Linked DNA regions of Teredinibacter turnerae T7901. The protein of the gene in region 1 interacts with the protein of each later gene in a pairwise test. Links are inferred from orthologs where the notes say so. Each region holds a gene or a part of one and is shown in the gene's direction. Other genes may lie near its edges.

Region 1 (6,991 bases):
GTGTGTAGAATCGTGACACCTGAAAATTCGCTAGTCTCGGGTTAATGTTTTTTGTGGTGCCTTGCCTGTGAAATTCACGATGAATGTACAGCCAAACAGTGTTTAGCGATACGCTGGCAAGCGCACAGAGATGGTTGTTTTCTAGCCGGTTGGTCGCTTGGTTAAAGGATTTCTCTGGCGCCGGTTTTCAGTCGCACTTTCAGCGGCTGGTCCGATCAGGTACAGCTATCGCGCCACCCAGGGTAAGTCTCGCCGGAATTCAAAGCCAGGCAAAAAGGGGCAATTCAAAAAAACTCTCAACCCAAAATTTCCACTGCGAAGAATTAATCAGCGGATGAATGCTAAAACAGAGTAGCCATTCGCGGCGACACGCTATCTTAAAAAAACTGTGCATAACACAGTCATGAATCAGGAGGCTTTAATGCTTGAGGATACTGATGCTCTCGAAACCCAGGAGTGGTTAGAAGCACTGGAATCGGTTATACGCCACAGCGGCGCGGATCGCGCTTCATACCTGTTGGTACAACTGGCAAACAGTGCAATCCACTCTGGCGTTCGTCTGCCGTCGGCGATCACGACGCCTTACGCAAATACCATTGCTGTTCGCGATGAAAAACGTTCACCCGGTGACGAGCACATGGAGCGAAAAATCCGCTCCCTGGTGCGCTGGAACGCGATTGCAATGGTTATGCGCGCGAATGATAACGACGAAGGTTTGGGTGGTCATATCTCCTCATTCTCGTCCTCTGCGACCCTGTACGAAGTGGGTTTTAACCACTTTTTCCGTGGCGATGACGGTGAACAACGCGGTGACCTGGTGTATTTCCAAGGTCACATTTCCCCCGGCATTTACGCGCGCTCTTACCTCGAGGGTCGTTTGTCTGAAGACCAACTGGATAACTTCCGTCGCGAAGTGGACGGCAACGGCTTGTCTTCCTATCCGCACCCCTGGCTGATGCCAGACTACTGGCAGTTCCCGACCGTCTCTATGGGACTGGGTCCTATTCAAGCTATTTATCAGGCGCATGTGATGCGTTACATGTCCGCTCGTGGTTTGTGTCCACGCGGTGACCGCAAAGTGTGGGCATTCCTGGGCGATGGTGAGTGTGATGAGCCGGAATCCCTCGGCGCTATCTCCATGGCAGGTCGCGAACAGCTGGAGAATTTGATCTTCGTGATCAACTGTAACCTTCAGCGTTTGGATGGTCCTGTGCGGGGTAACGGCAAGATTATTCAAGAGCTGGAAGGCGTATTCCGCGGCGCAGGTTGGAATGTCATCAAAGTGGTTTGGGGTTCCGGTTGGGACCGCCTGCTCGAGAAAGACAAAACTGGTTTGTTGCAGAAGCGCATGAACGAAGTGCTCGACGGCGAACTGCAGAACTACAAAGCCAACGGTGGCGCCTACACCCGCGAACACTTCTTTGGTAAATACCCCGAGTTGCTGGAACTGGTCGCAGATATGAGCGACGACGAGATTTTCCAGCTCAACCGTGGTGGCCACGATCCGCAGAAAGTGTATGCAGCGTATTCAGAAGCTGTGTCTCACAAGGGGCAGCCGACAGTTATTCTGGCCCACACTGTAAAAGGCTACGGCCTGGGTGCTTCGGGTGAATCAGCCAACGTCGCGCACTCGGTCAAAAAGCTGGACGTTGAAAGCCTGAAGAATTTCCGCGACCGCTTCGGTATTCCTGTTTCCGATGACGATCTGAAATCTGTGCCTTACTATCGACCTGCGCCGGATTCGCCAGAAATGGTCTACATGCGCAAGCGCCGTGAGGCATTGCAGGGTTACCTGCCGTCGCGTGTGGCCGATTTCGAATCGATGGAAATCCCCAGCCTGGATACCTTTAAAGGTCTGTTGAAAAGCACCGGGGAACGCGAAATTTCCTCTACTATGGCGTTTGTCCGTTTTATCTCCACGCTGGTGAAAGACAAAAACATGGGCAAGCAGGTTGTGCCTATCGTGCCTGACGAAGCGCGTACTTTTGGTATGGAAGGCATGTTCCGTCAGCTGGGTATCTACTCATCTGAAGGGCAGCACTACACCCCGCATGATCACGATCAGATCATGTACTACAAAGAAGACAAAAAAGGCCAGATCCTCGAAGAAGGTATTAACGAAGCTGGTGCAATGTCTGCGTGGATCACTGCGGCAACAGCCTACAGCACTTACCGTGTACCTATGGTGCCGTTCTATGTTTACTACTCCATGTTCGGCTTCCAGCGTATTGGTGATCTGGCGTGGCTGGCCGGTGACATTCAGGCGCGTGGCTTTCTGATTGGCGCCACCGCGGGTCGTACCACGCTGAATGGCGAAGGCCTGCAGCACCAGGACGGTCACAGCCATTTAATGGCGAACACCATTCCAAACTGCCGCAGCTACGATCCTACCTATGCCTATGAGCTTGCAGTGATCATTCAGGATGGTTTGAAGCGTATGTATGTCGACAAAGAAAATGTCTTCTACTACCTCACCACCATGAACGAGAACTACGCGCACCCGGATATGCCGTTAGGGGCAGAAGAGGGCATCATCAAAGGTATCTACAAGCTGAAAGACGGTAAAAAGGCCGTTAAGAAGAAGCGCGTACAGTTGATGGGTGCCGGTACCATTTTGCGTGAGGTGGAAGCTGCAGCTGAGTTGCTGCGCGATGATTGGGGTGTAGAGTCCGACATCTGGAGCGTTACCAGCGTTAACGAACTGGCGCGTGATGGTCAGCGCACTGACCGCTGGAACCGCATGCATCCAAGTGAGGAGCCCAAGAAAGCGTACCTCACCGCGCAACTGGAAGAGAGCGAAGGTCCTTTCGTTATCTCGACGGACTACATGAAGAGCTACACTGAGCAGTTGCGGGCCTATGTTCCAGGCCAGTATGTCGTGCTGGGTACCGATGGTTTTGGCCGTTCGGACACCCGCAAAAAACTGCGCAGCTTCTTCGAAGTAGACCGCTACTACGTGGCCTGTGCGGCATTGAAAGCGCTGGCTGACGAGAAAAAAATCGAGCTGTCTGTGGTGAGTGATGCAATGAAAAAATACGGCATCAATGCAGAAAAAACTGACCCGACTATTTGCTAGAGGAGAGTAACTGAGTGGCTAAGCAAACTATCCCAGTACCCGATATTGGCGGGGCTGAGAACGTTGATGTGATCGAAGTCTGCGTTGCTGTTGGCGACGTTGTGGCTGCAGAAGACTCTCTTATCGTGCTGGAATCAGATAAAGCGTCGATGGATATTCCTGCTCCGGTTGCGGGAAAAATCACCCAACTGCTTGTTAAAGAGGGCGATACAGTTTCAGAAGGCGACAGCATTCTTGAAGTGGAGGTCGAAGGCGCTGCTGACGAACCTGCCGCTGAACCGGCTGCAAGCGCGGAGCCGGAAGCCAAGAGTGAGCCAGCCTCCGCCCCTGCAGCGTCAAGCGAATCCGCCGAGATGCCGGTGACTGTGCCGGATATCGGTGGTGCAGAAGGTGTGGATGTCATCGAAGTTTGTGTTTCTGTTGGCGATGAAATTTCCGAGGGCGATTCAATGATCGTTCTGGAGAGCGATAAAGCGTCCATGGAAATACCAGCGCCAGCCAGCGGTAAAGTCGTCAGCATCTCTATTAAAGAGGGCGACAAAGTTTCGATGGGTGACGCTGTACTGGTGTTGCAAGTTGCTGGCAGCGCGCCGGCAGCAAGCGACAGCGCCCCTGCCGAAGAAGCTCAGAAGGCAGCGGCGCCTGCAGCAGCTGAACCCTCTCCTGCGACCCCTGCGGCTCAGGCTCAGCCGGGCGGTGTACAGGAGGTTGCTGTGCCTGACATTGGTGGTGCGGAAAAGGTGGATGTTATTGAAGTCTGTGTTTCTGCAGGCGATGAGATATCTGAAGGTGATTCCGTAATCGTTCTCGAGAGCGATAAAGCGTCTATGGAAGTGCCCTCGCCGGCGTCAGGGAAGGTTGTTGAGGTACTGTTGAAAGAGGGCGATAAGGCGTCTAAAGGCGTTCCGATGCTGAAGCTGGAAGTCGCTGGTCAGGTCGCGTCATCTGCACCTGCTCCTGCGGCATCGTCGAGCCCGAGCACGCCCGCAGCAGCAGCGCCGGCTAAGAGTAAAAAAGCTCCCGCTCCGGAAGCTAAACTCACCGGTGCCAATGTATACGCGGGCCCTGCGGTGCGTCATTTGGCGCGTGAATTGGGCGTGGACCTGACTAAGGTTGTGGCGACTGGCCCCCGTAAGCGTATCACCAAAGATGACGTAAACAGCTACGTTAAAAACGCGCTCAAGCACCACAAGGAAGCGCCTGCGGCAGCTGCAGCTACCGGTGGCGCGGGTATACCCGCGGTACCGGCGGTCGATTTTTCTCAGTTCGGCGAAATAGAAATGCTGAAAATGAGCAAAATCAAAAAAGTGACTGCGGCGAATATGTCTCGCAACTGGTTGAACGTGCCTCACGTCACTCAGTTTGACGATGCCGATATCACTGAGCTGGAGGAATTCCGCAAGAGTGTGAAGGCGGATGCAGAAAAAGCCGGTGTTAAGTTGACGCCATTGCCTTTCCTGTTGAAAGCCTGTGCTGCGGCCCTGGAAGCTGAGCCTGCGTTTAATGTTTCACTGCACTCTGACGGTGAGCACTTGGTTCAGAAAAAATATGTGCACATTGGGATTGCGGTGGACACACCTAACGGGTTAATGGTGCCGGTGATTCGCGATGTGAACAAAAAAGGTTTGTTCCAACTGGCAAAAGAATCGGTAGAGTTGGCGTTGAAAGCGCGTGATGGCAAGCTGTTGCCGCGTGATATGCAGGGCGGATGTTTCACCATCTCCAGCCTCGGTCCGATTGGCGGTACCGGTTTTACTCCCATAGTGAATGCGCCAGAAGTCGCGATTCTTGGCGTATCTAAGGCCTCTATTCAGCCTGTGTGGGACGGCAAAACCTTTATTCCGCGGCAGATGTTGCCGCTGTGCCTCTCCTACGACCACCGAGCTATTAACGGTGCAGATGCGGGTCGCTTCATGACCAAGCTGACGTCAGTGTTGGGCGACTTGCGTCGTTTTCTGCTCTAAGCTTGCAGCATAAGCAGGGCAAAAAATAAAACCCCCAGAGTTAGCGCTCTGGGGGTTTTTTTATATTGACTGGATGGTGGGTGTGCTGTGTCTAAGTGACCCCGGTGTCTCTCCTACGCCGATGTCTTTCCTAGGTTAGTGCATGTCCTGCTCAGCCTCGCGAAAACACTCGACGCGATCTTTCGTTTTGTTCGGGTGTAGCATGGCGCACTCTTCTCTGGTTGGTGGTGTTGTTGCCGGTTTGTGTTCATCGGTTCGCGGAAGTCGCGATGCCTGCTCTCGCTCCACTTCCTGGCGGCGCAGCTCCGCGCGATAATCGTTAACGCGCTTGCGCTGTTCGTTGAGCTCTTCGCTGGTTAAGCCGAGTTTAGGGGCTTCTTTGAGCTCAACGATTTCTGTTTCGACGGCGGTATTTGCGGGTGGCCGATCGCCGAAATGCACACGACCTTTCTCGTCAACCCATTTCACTGCATCAGCATAGGATTGCGATACATCCACGTTACTTAACGCGAGGGCGAGCCCGAGTGCCCAGTACTGCCGTTTCATTAGTATTACTCCTTGGGATTGTCCTCATTGAGCGCGATTTCCGCAGCAGGTGACATATTCTGGCTGCTCGCGCGCTCGAGACGGCCGCCGTTCAAACGGCGGCTGTAGGCAGCAAGTAATACGAGCTGCGCGATTATCAGTCCCTCATACGGTTTTCTGTAACGGCCTTCGTTTACCGACACGGGGACGAACCCCTGCACCACAAACCAGGCGGTAAATATCGCTGCCAATAACCACTGGTGGCCCTGAAATTGATGTTTGTTTTTTCGCCATGTGTAGAGTGTGAGTGCTACCGTCAGCAGGCCCAGGGGTAACCATATCCAGCGTGAGTGGTAGTTCACAAAGCCCAGCCCGTAGTCGAGATTGGAGTCGGGCCAGGATGGATCAAGCATCAAAAAAATCAGATTCTCGCTCACCAGCCACATGTACTTCTGAAAACTCAGACTATTGCGTTCAAAGTAGGTTTCCCAGTCTTTGCTGCCATTGTCGATATTGATGTCGACAACCACCTTCCCGGTACGCGCGGTGTGCCAGTCACTGAGCGGAGCCAGAGGACGCGTGCCGGTAGATGGCGAGCCGTAGCCGTAATACCAGACAGCACCCTGGCGGGAGTACTTGATCTGAATTTCCTTCTTGCCGGATTTAGCGTAGATCATATTCATTTGGCCTACCCCGTGAGGTGCGATAAGCCCCATTTTTTGATAGCTGCGGTAGCTGAGCGGGCCAAGAATCAAGCCTAGCAGTACAAGCGAGTAGACCGCCTTGGTCATTTTCTGCGGTTGGCTGAACCAAAGCCAGGAAGCCGCGACCGCTGCCATAGGGATACAAACGCCGCGGGTCAGGCCCGCAATAATCCAGATAAACACCATGAGTACGAATGCATTTACTGTCTGTTTGCGCATCGAGCGCCAGGTGGCCCAGAGCGCGCCGCCCATGAGTGGCAGCATCAGCGTTTCTTGCATGTAGTAGCCGTAGATGCTCAGCCACGAAGGCAACCAGGTAATGGCCACCCAGCCAACCAGTGCGATGTCTTTGGAGGGTTGCAGTTCACGAAAAAACCGGTACCACAGCCAGGGCATCGCAAACGCGAGCAGAATTGTATAAAAACCGACCAATCCATGATCGCCGTAGGTTAGCTTGCCGATAGCGCTGATATACAGCTGGTACATCACCGGGTCGGTCAGCGTCATTGGGTCGTCTCTGAGCACATCGGTACCTTGCTCCCAGTGACGCTGGGGGTCGCTCCATATATGGCGGGCGGGATCGTGTTCGATGATGTAATACGCGCGGAAGAGATATCCGAGTACCAAAAGGGTGTATACCACACCGATGAAGATGGAGCGGGGATCAATGGATTTGGGGGCTACAACTGGTGTCGTCACGGCGATTACCTACAGGATTTCTT
Region 2 (6,654 bases), 2.3 Mb from region 1 along the record:
CGATAAAGCCTGTCGCTGCCAAGCCTCCGCTGAGGTTGTCTGCACTTATTGCCGCGATAAGCCATGGCAGTTCCGGGCCGGTGTAGGCTAGCTGAACGAACAGCAGATTGGTGCTCGCCACCAGTATTGCGCCTGCGATCAGGGTGCGATGCACGCCGTAACGCGCGACACACAAGCCGCCGACAAACCCGCCCACAATGGTCATGATGAACCCGAACAGCTTGCTCACGCTGGCGATTTCGGTTTTGCTGAAGCCTAGATCCAGGTAGAAGGGGTTGGCCATAATCCCCATCGTTATATCGCTCAATCGGTATAGCCCAATAAACGCAAGAATCAGGATAGCGAACTGGCCGTTACGCTTAAAAAAGTCAACAAATGGGGCAACTACCGTTTCGTATAGCCATTCGCGGGTAAATAGTGTCAGAGGATTACCCGTGCGTTCGGCCGGCACCGGCTCTGCGATCGTCAGTGACACGAGCATAGCCCCAAACATGAGAGCAGCCATGGAGGTATAGGCCGCAGCCCAGGTACTGGTATCGGCAATCAGAAGGCTGCCAGCCCCTGCGACGAGCAGCGCGAGCCGGTAACCGAGTATATAAGTTGCTGCCATAGCGCCCTGATATTCTTCACTCGCGCTTTCGATTCGGTAAGCGTCTATGACGATGTCCTGCGTGGCGGATGCAAAGGCGATGAGCACTGCGCAGAGCGCAACCATAACCAGGTGTTGTTCCGGGTCGCTTGCGGCCATTAATAGCAGACCGATGGTGATAACGCCCTGGGCGAGCAGAAGCCAGCTGCGTCGCTTACCAAGCCAGCGAGATAAAAATGGCAGCGGCAAATGATCGACCACCGGTGCCCACAGCACTTTTACGGAGTAGGTAATACCCACCCAGCCAAAAAATCCGATTGCAGAACGACTCACCTCCGCGTCTCTCAGCCAGGCGCTCAGTGTCGAAAAAACCAGCAGGTAGGGAAGTCCGGCGGAGAATCCCAGTAGCAGTAGGGTGATCACTGGGCGGTGGGTGTAGAGCTTGAGTGCCCCCATCCAGGAGCGGTGAGTCTGTTTGTCCAAAAGGTTGTCCAATAAGCGGTATCAGGAAGTCAGAACACTACGCATATTTAACGCCTTGCGCCAGCCCCCTTGTTATTCCCGGGTTAGGCCTCACCTTTGTTTGTCTTAGCTTTTTATTTTTGGAGCCGTCGTGAGAATTTTCACTCTGTTGTTTATAGCCGTACCTATTCTTGAGATGTGGCTGTTGATAAAGGTCGGTAGTTTAATCGGGGCTCTACCAACAATTGGCCTGGTTTTTTTGACTGCTATGCTGGGCCTCGCGCTGTTGCGGCAGCAGGGTATTCAAACATTGTTTCGCGCACAGCAAAGGATGCAACACGGTGAGTTGCCCGCTTCAGAAATGGTTGAGGGTATTTTCCTCGCGGTCGGTGGCGCTCTGTTGCTTACCCCGGGATTCTTCACGGATGCAGTCGGCTTTTGCTGCCTGCTGCCGGGTGTACGCCAGGTAATTTTGGGTTGGGCGTTAAAGAATGCGGTATTTGGCAAAGTAAACGTTCGTTCAGATGGCCCCCACAGAGCTGGCGAGTCACATACCACCATAGATGGCGACTACAAGCGCGAAGACTAACCCGGCTTAACCCTGGGCGGTGTAAATTTATGCTTAATTTTTAAAAATGGGTGTTGAAATCATAAAAACGGTACCCATCTTGGGGAACACGAAGGCTTTTGTGCCCCTGAGCTAACTCGGTGGCACGCTAAAACAATGCCCCTCAACCGGGCATAAAAGTGTTGATATAACGTGAAATCTGGAGAAATCATCAATGAATATTCGTCCTTTACACGATCGTGTTGTGGTTCGCCGCAAGGAAGAAGAAGAAAAATCTGCTGGTGGCATCGTTTTGCCTGGTTCGGCTAAAGAAAAGCCAAACCAAGGTGAAGTCGTAGCCGTTGGTTCCGGCCGCGTTTTGGACAACGGTGAGACTCGCCCTGTAGACGTAAAAGTGGGTGACACTGTGGTGTTCGGCAAGTATGCCGGTAGCGACACTATCGAGATTAACGGCGAAGAGCTGGTAATCCTCAGTGAGAGCGACATCAAAGCGATTATCGAGTAAGTCGCGCTTCAACACTGTAACTGTTAACGATCAATATTCTAGCTAGTTAAGGAATCATTACTATGGCTGCTAAAGACGTAAAATTTGGTGATGACGCCCGCCAGAAAATGCTGGTAGGTGTAAATGTTTTGGCCGATGCGGTAAAAACCACGCTTGGCCCTAAAGGTCGCAACGTAGTTCTCGACAAAGCTTTCGGCGCTCCAACCGTAACTAAAGACGGTGTTTCTGTTGCAAAAGAAATCGAGCTGAAAGACAAGTTCGAAAATATGGGTGCGCAGATGGTTAAAGAAGTTGCTTCTAAAGCCTCTGACGATGCCGGTGACGGTACCACTACAGCAACTGTTCTGGCGCAAGCCATTGTGAACGAAGGCCTCAAGTCTGTTGCTGCTGGCATGAACCCTATGGACCTGAAGCGCGGTATCGACAAAGCCGTTGCTGCTGCTGTTGAATTTGTAAAATCTTCTGCCCAGCCATGTGAAGACAGCAAGTCTATTGCACAGGTAGGCACTATTTCAGCCAACAGCGATTCTCACATTGGTGACATCATCGCTGAAGCGATGGAAAAAGTTGGCAAAGAGGGTGTTATCACAGTTGAAGAAGGCAGCGGTCTGGAAAACGAACTGGACGTTGTTGAAGGTATGCAGTTCGATCGCGGTTACCTGTCTCCATACTTCATTACCAATCAGGATAATATGAGCGTTGAGCACGAGAGCCCATTCATCCTGTTGGTTGATAAAAAAATCTCCAACATTCGCGAGCTTCTGCCAGTTTTGGAAGCGGTTGCGAAAGCGGGCAAGCCTCTGGTTATCGTTGCAGAAGACGTTGAAGGTGAAGCGCTGGCGACTCTGGTTGTTAACAACATGCGTGGCATTGTTAAAGTTGCAGCATGTAAAGCGCCAGGTTTCGGCGATCGTCGTAAAGCCATGCTGCAAGACATTGCGATTCTGACCGGCGGTACTGTTATTTCCGAAGAAGTTGGTCTGGACCTGGAAAGCGCAACCTTGGAGCATCTTGGCCAAGCCAAGCGTTTCACCATGTCTAAAGAGAACAGTGTCATCGTTGACGGTGCCGGTTCTGCAGACGACATCAAAGCGCGCGTTAACCAGATTCGCAAGCAAATCGAAGAAACCAGCTCTGAGTACGATGCTGAAAAACTGCAAGAACGTGTGGCGAAACTGGCCGGCGGTGTAGCAGTCATTAAAGTCGGTGCCGCTACTGAAGTTGAAATGAAAGAGAAGAAAGCCCGTGTCGAAGATGCTCTGCATGCAACTCGTGCGGCAGTTGAAGAAGGTGTTGTGCCTGGCGGTGGTGTTTCTCTGATGCGCGCTGTTGCTGCTATTGCAGATCTGCAGGGCGAAAACGAAGATCAAACCGCTGGTGTAGCTATCGCGCGTCGTGCGATGGAAGCACCACTGCGTCAGATCGTGACTAACGCTGGCGAAGAAGCTTCTGTAGTTGCCGAAAAAGTTCGCGGCGGCGAAGGTAACTTCGGTTACAACGCTGGTTCAGGCGTATACGGCGACATGCTGGAAATGGGTATTCTCGACCCTGCGAAAGTGACTCGTACTGCGCTGCAGGCGGCGGGCTCCATCGCTGGTTTGATGATCACCACCGAAGCAATGGTTGCGGACAAGCCAGAAGACAAAGCCGGTCCAGCAGTCCCAGATATGGGCGGCATGGGTGGCATGGGTGGCATGATGTAAGCTACGGCTTCATCAGAATTCATCCAAGCTACAAAAGAACGGCCCCCTTGGGGCCGTTTCTTTATGATCGATAAAATCTGGCTACACTGTCGATCAATTACGCTCCTACCCGTGGAGCGTTGAATTTAAGTAAAATCGGGCCGTCTAAGATATTTAACGTGTGGCGGGGTGTTCATCCACCTTCATTGTTCGTGCGTACTCAATCATGGCGTAGATATTGCGCTGTATCAGGACCCAATCCAAGAGGAAAGCAATTATGGCATTTGAATTACCAGAACTTCCCTACGAGCGCGGTGCGCTTGCTCCGCATATTTCCGAAGAAACCCTCGATTTTCACTACGGTAAGCATCACAAAACCTACGTTGATAAATTAAACGGTCTGGTTCCTGGCACAGAATTCGAAGGTAAGACACTCGAAGAAGTTGTAAAAACGTCAAGCGGTGGTGTGTTCAACAATGCTGCGCAGATCTGGAACCACTCGTTCTACTGGAACTGCTTGAGCCCCAACGGTGGCGGTGAGCCGACTGGAGCCATTGCCGACGCAATTAATTCCGCGTTTGGCTCATTTGCAGACTTTAAAGAGAAGTTCACCACTTCTGCGATCAACAACTTTGGTTCAAGCTGGACTTGGTTGGTCAAGAAAGCGGATGGCAGCGTAGAAATTGTTAACACCTCAAATGCCGCGACGCCACTGACTGACGATACTCTGACGCCTCTGTTGACTGTGGATTTGTGGGAGCATGCGTACTACATCGACTACCGCAATGCGCGCCCCTCGTATATGGACGCATTCTGGAACCTGGTGAACTGGGATTTTGTGAACGCAAATTTCGCATAATTTCAGCTAGCGAAGTACACCAACAAAGCACGCGTAAGCGTGCTTTGTTGGTTTTGGAACCGCAAAAATCCGCAGAACCAGCTTTTGTGTACGCTGAATGTGCCGTTGTTCGAACAAACCTGCTTGTTTGGCTGTCAACAACACTACGCAGTAGCGTATTCCCCTGGCACCGAGTGAAGAGCAGCGAATTATCGAGCGGCCACTGCTCGATGCAGATGCGAAGTAAATCGCTGTTTGCGTAACAGTGAACTTCATTGCTTTGTGTGGTTTCACTGCTAACTCGTTGAAACTGCTAGAATAGCGTGATAATTGTTAATGCGTCAGTTTACGATTGGCGCACCTGGTTTTTAAATTCAATTTGCTGACTTTTATGACTGAAAGAAAAGAACCCACGATTAGTGCCATTCGCCCTGACCCCGATGAAATTGCCCGCCGTCAACGCCCGTCATCCGGCGCGAACCGCGCAGTAAAAAGCGATACGCGAGCTGCGGTACCTGCGCAGCCCTCATCGTCGAAGCCCAGCGGTGGTGGGGTATCTATCGTCGGCGTCATTGCCCTGTTAATTGCGTTTGTCGCTTTGGGCGGGGTTGCTTATATGTATCAACAGAACCAGCTGTTGATGGCACAACTGGGCTCGGCAGATAGCCGGATTGTCGATTTGGAAAAGCAGTTGGAGATGACTGGCGACGAGTCAACCGCATCCATGGCGGCAGTTCAGGCTAAGCTAAAATGGGCCGACTCGGAGATCCGCAAACTTTGGGGCGTGTCTTACGATACCAACCGGAAAGCGATTGCAGCCAACACCGACAAGATTGCAGCACTTACAAAATCCGCCGGTTCAGTGGACAGCAAAATTGCAACAGCCCTGAAAGGGCCAAAGGCTGATATCAAGCTAATTAACGATCTTATCGAAGGCCAGCAATCTGCGATTTCCTCAGTGGAAACGCGCGCATCGCAGGGGGTGGCTCAGGTCCAGGCATTGACCGATACGATGCGCAAACTGGAAAAAAGCGAGGCAGCGCTACAATCTCGGATTAAAACCAACGAGGAAGCCATCGAAGCCATTGATGCTTTCCGTCGAACCGTGAACCAACAACTGTTGCAGTTGCGCGCTGGGTCGACGGCACCCTAAGCCGCTATTGGGTCTTTAACTTGATCCAAACCTGCGGCGCGTGACGCTCGCTGGGCTAAAATGCCCAGCACTCCATTTCTACGCATACCACCAATCAACGTTGGAATTGTTATGACTACCATCATTCGTCAGCAAGATATTATTGATAGCGTTGCCGATGCGCTTCAGTTCATTTCGTACTACCACCCGAAAGATTTTATCGACGCCGTGCATGAGGCGTATAAGAAAGAAGCAAACCCTGCCGCCAAGGACGCCATGGCCCAAATTCTGATTAACTCGCGTATGTGCGCGCAGGGTCACCGTCCCATATGCCAGGACACGGGCATCGTCACTGTGTTTGTTAATGTAGGCATGGATACCAAAATTGATGCTGATATGAGTTTTGATGACATCATCAATGAAGGCGTACGCCGCGCTTATAAGCACCCGGATAACGTTCTGCGCGCGTCTATTCTTTCCGACCCGGACGGCGCACGTAAAAATACCGGCGACAACACGCCTGCGGTGATTCACTACAAAATGGTTCCCGGCAATACCGTTGACATTCATGTTGCAGCCAAAGGCGGAGGCTCGGAGGCAAAAACCAAATTCGCCATGCTGAACCCGTCGGACTCGGTCGTTGACTGGGTATTAAATGTTGTCCCACAAATGGGAGCGGGCTGGTGTCCTCCCGGCATGCTCGGAATTGGTATTGGTGGCACCGCTGAAAAGGCCATGTTACTGGCGAAAGAAGCGCTTCTTGATCCTGTCGATATTCAGGAGTTGCGCGAACGCGGTGCTGAGAATCGCTCGGAGGCATTGCGTCTTGAGCTGATGGATAAGGTTAATGGTTTGGGCATTGGCGCGCAGGGGTTAGG

Evidence for each region.
Region 2: the proteins of aceE (region 1) and groL interact in binary tests that used the Escherichia coli proteins (3 or more experiments, as listed by UniProt). The link is inferred for Teredinibacter turnerae T7901 from one-to-one orthologs.

What each region holds. Positions count from the first base shown.
Region 1 is NC_012997.1:1,072,477-1,079,467, forward strand. What follows is about bases 50-3,276. They hold aceE (pyruvate dehydrogenase (acetyl-transferring), homodimeric type), read left to right. Parts: upstream 50-421; coding sequence 422-3,076; downstream 3,077-3,276. Other genes in these bases: aceF (dihydrolipoyllysine-residue acetyltransferase), read left to right, coding at 3,091-3,276. In the rest of the region: more of aceF, read left to right, coding at 3,277-5,040; TERTU_RS04560 (DUF4124 domain-containing protein), read right to left, coding at 5,176-5,586; TERTU_RS04565 (hypothetical protein), read right to left, coding at 5,592-6,968. UniProt on the Escherichia coli protein: Component of the pyruvate dehydrogenase (PDH) complex, that catalyzes the overall conversion of pyruvate to acetyl-CoA and CO(2).
Region 2 is NC_012997.1:3,373,298-3,379,951, reverse strand. What follows is about bases 1,617-4,506. They hold groL (chaperonin GroEL), read left to right. Parts: upstream 1,617-2,186; coding sequence 2,187-3,827; downstream 3,828-4,506. Other genes in these bases: TERTU_RS13365 (Fe-Mn family superoxide dismutase), read left to right, coding at 4,084-4,506; groES (co-chaperone GroES), read left to right, coding at 1,834-2,124; TERTU_RS13380 (FxsA family protein), read left to right, coding at 1,617-1,640. In the rest of the region: TERTU_RS13385 (AmpG family muropeptide MFS transporter), read right to left, coding at 1-1,072; more of TERTU_RS13380, read left to right, coding at 1,203-1,616; more of TERTU_RS13365, read left to right, coding at 4,507-4,665; TERTU_RS13355 (hypothetical protein), read left to right, coding at 5,036-5,797; TERTU_RS13350 (fumarate hydratase), read left to right, coding at 5,909-6,654.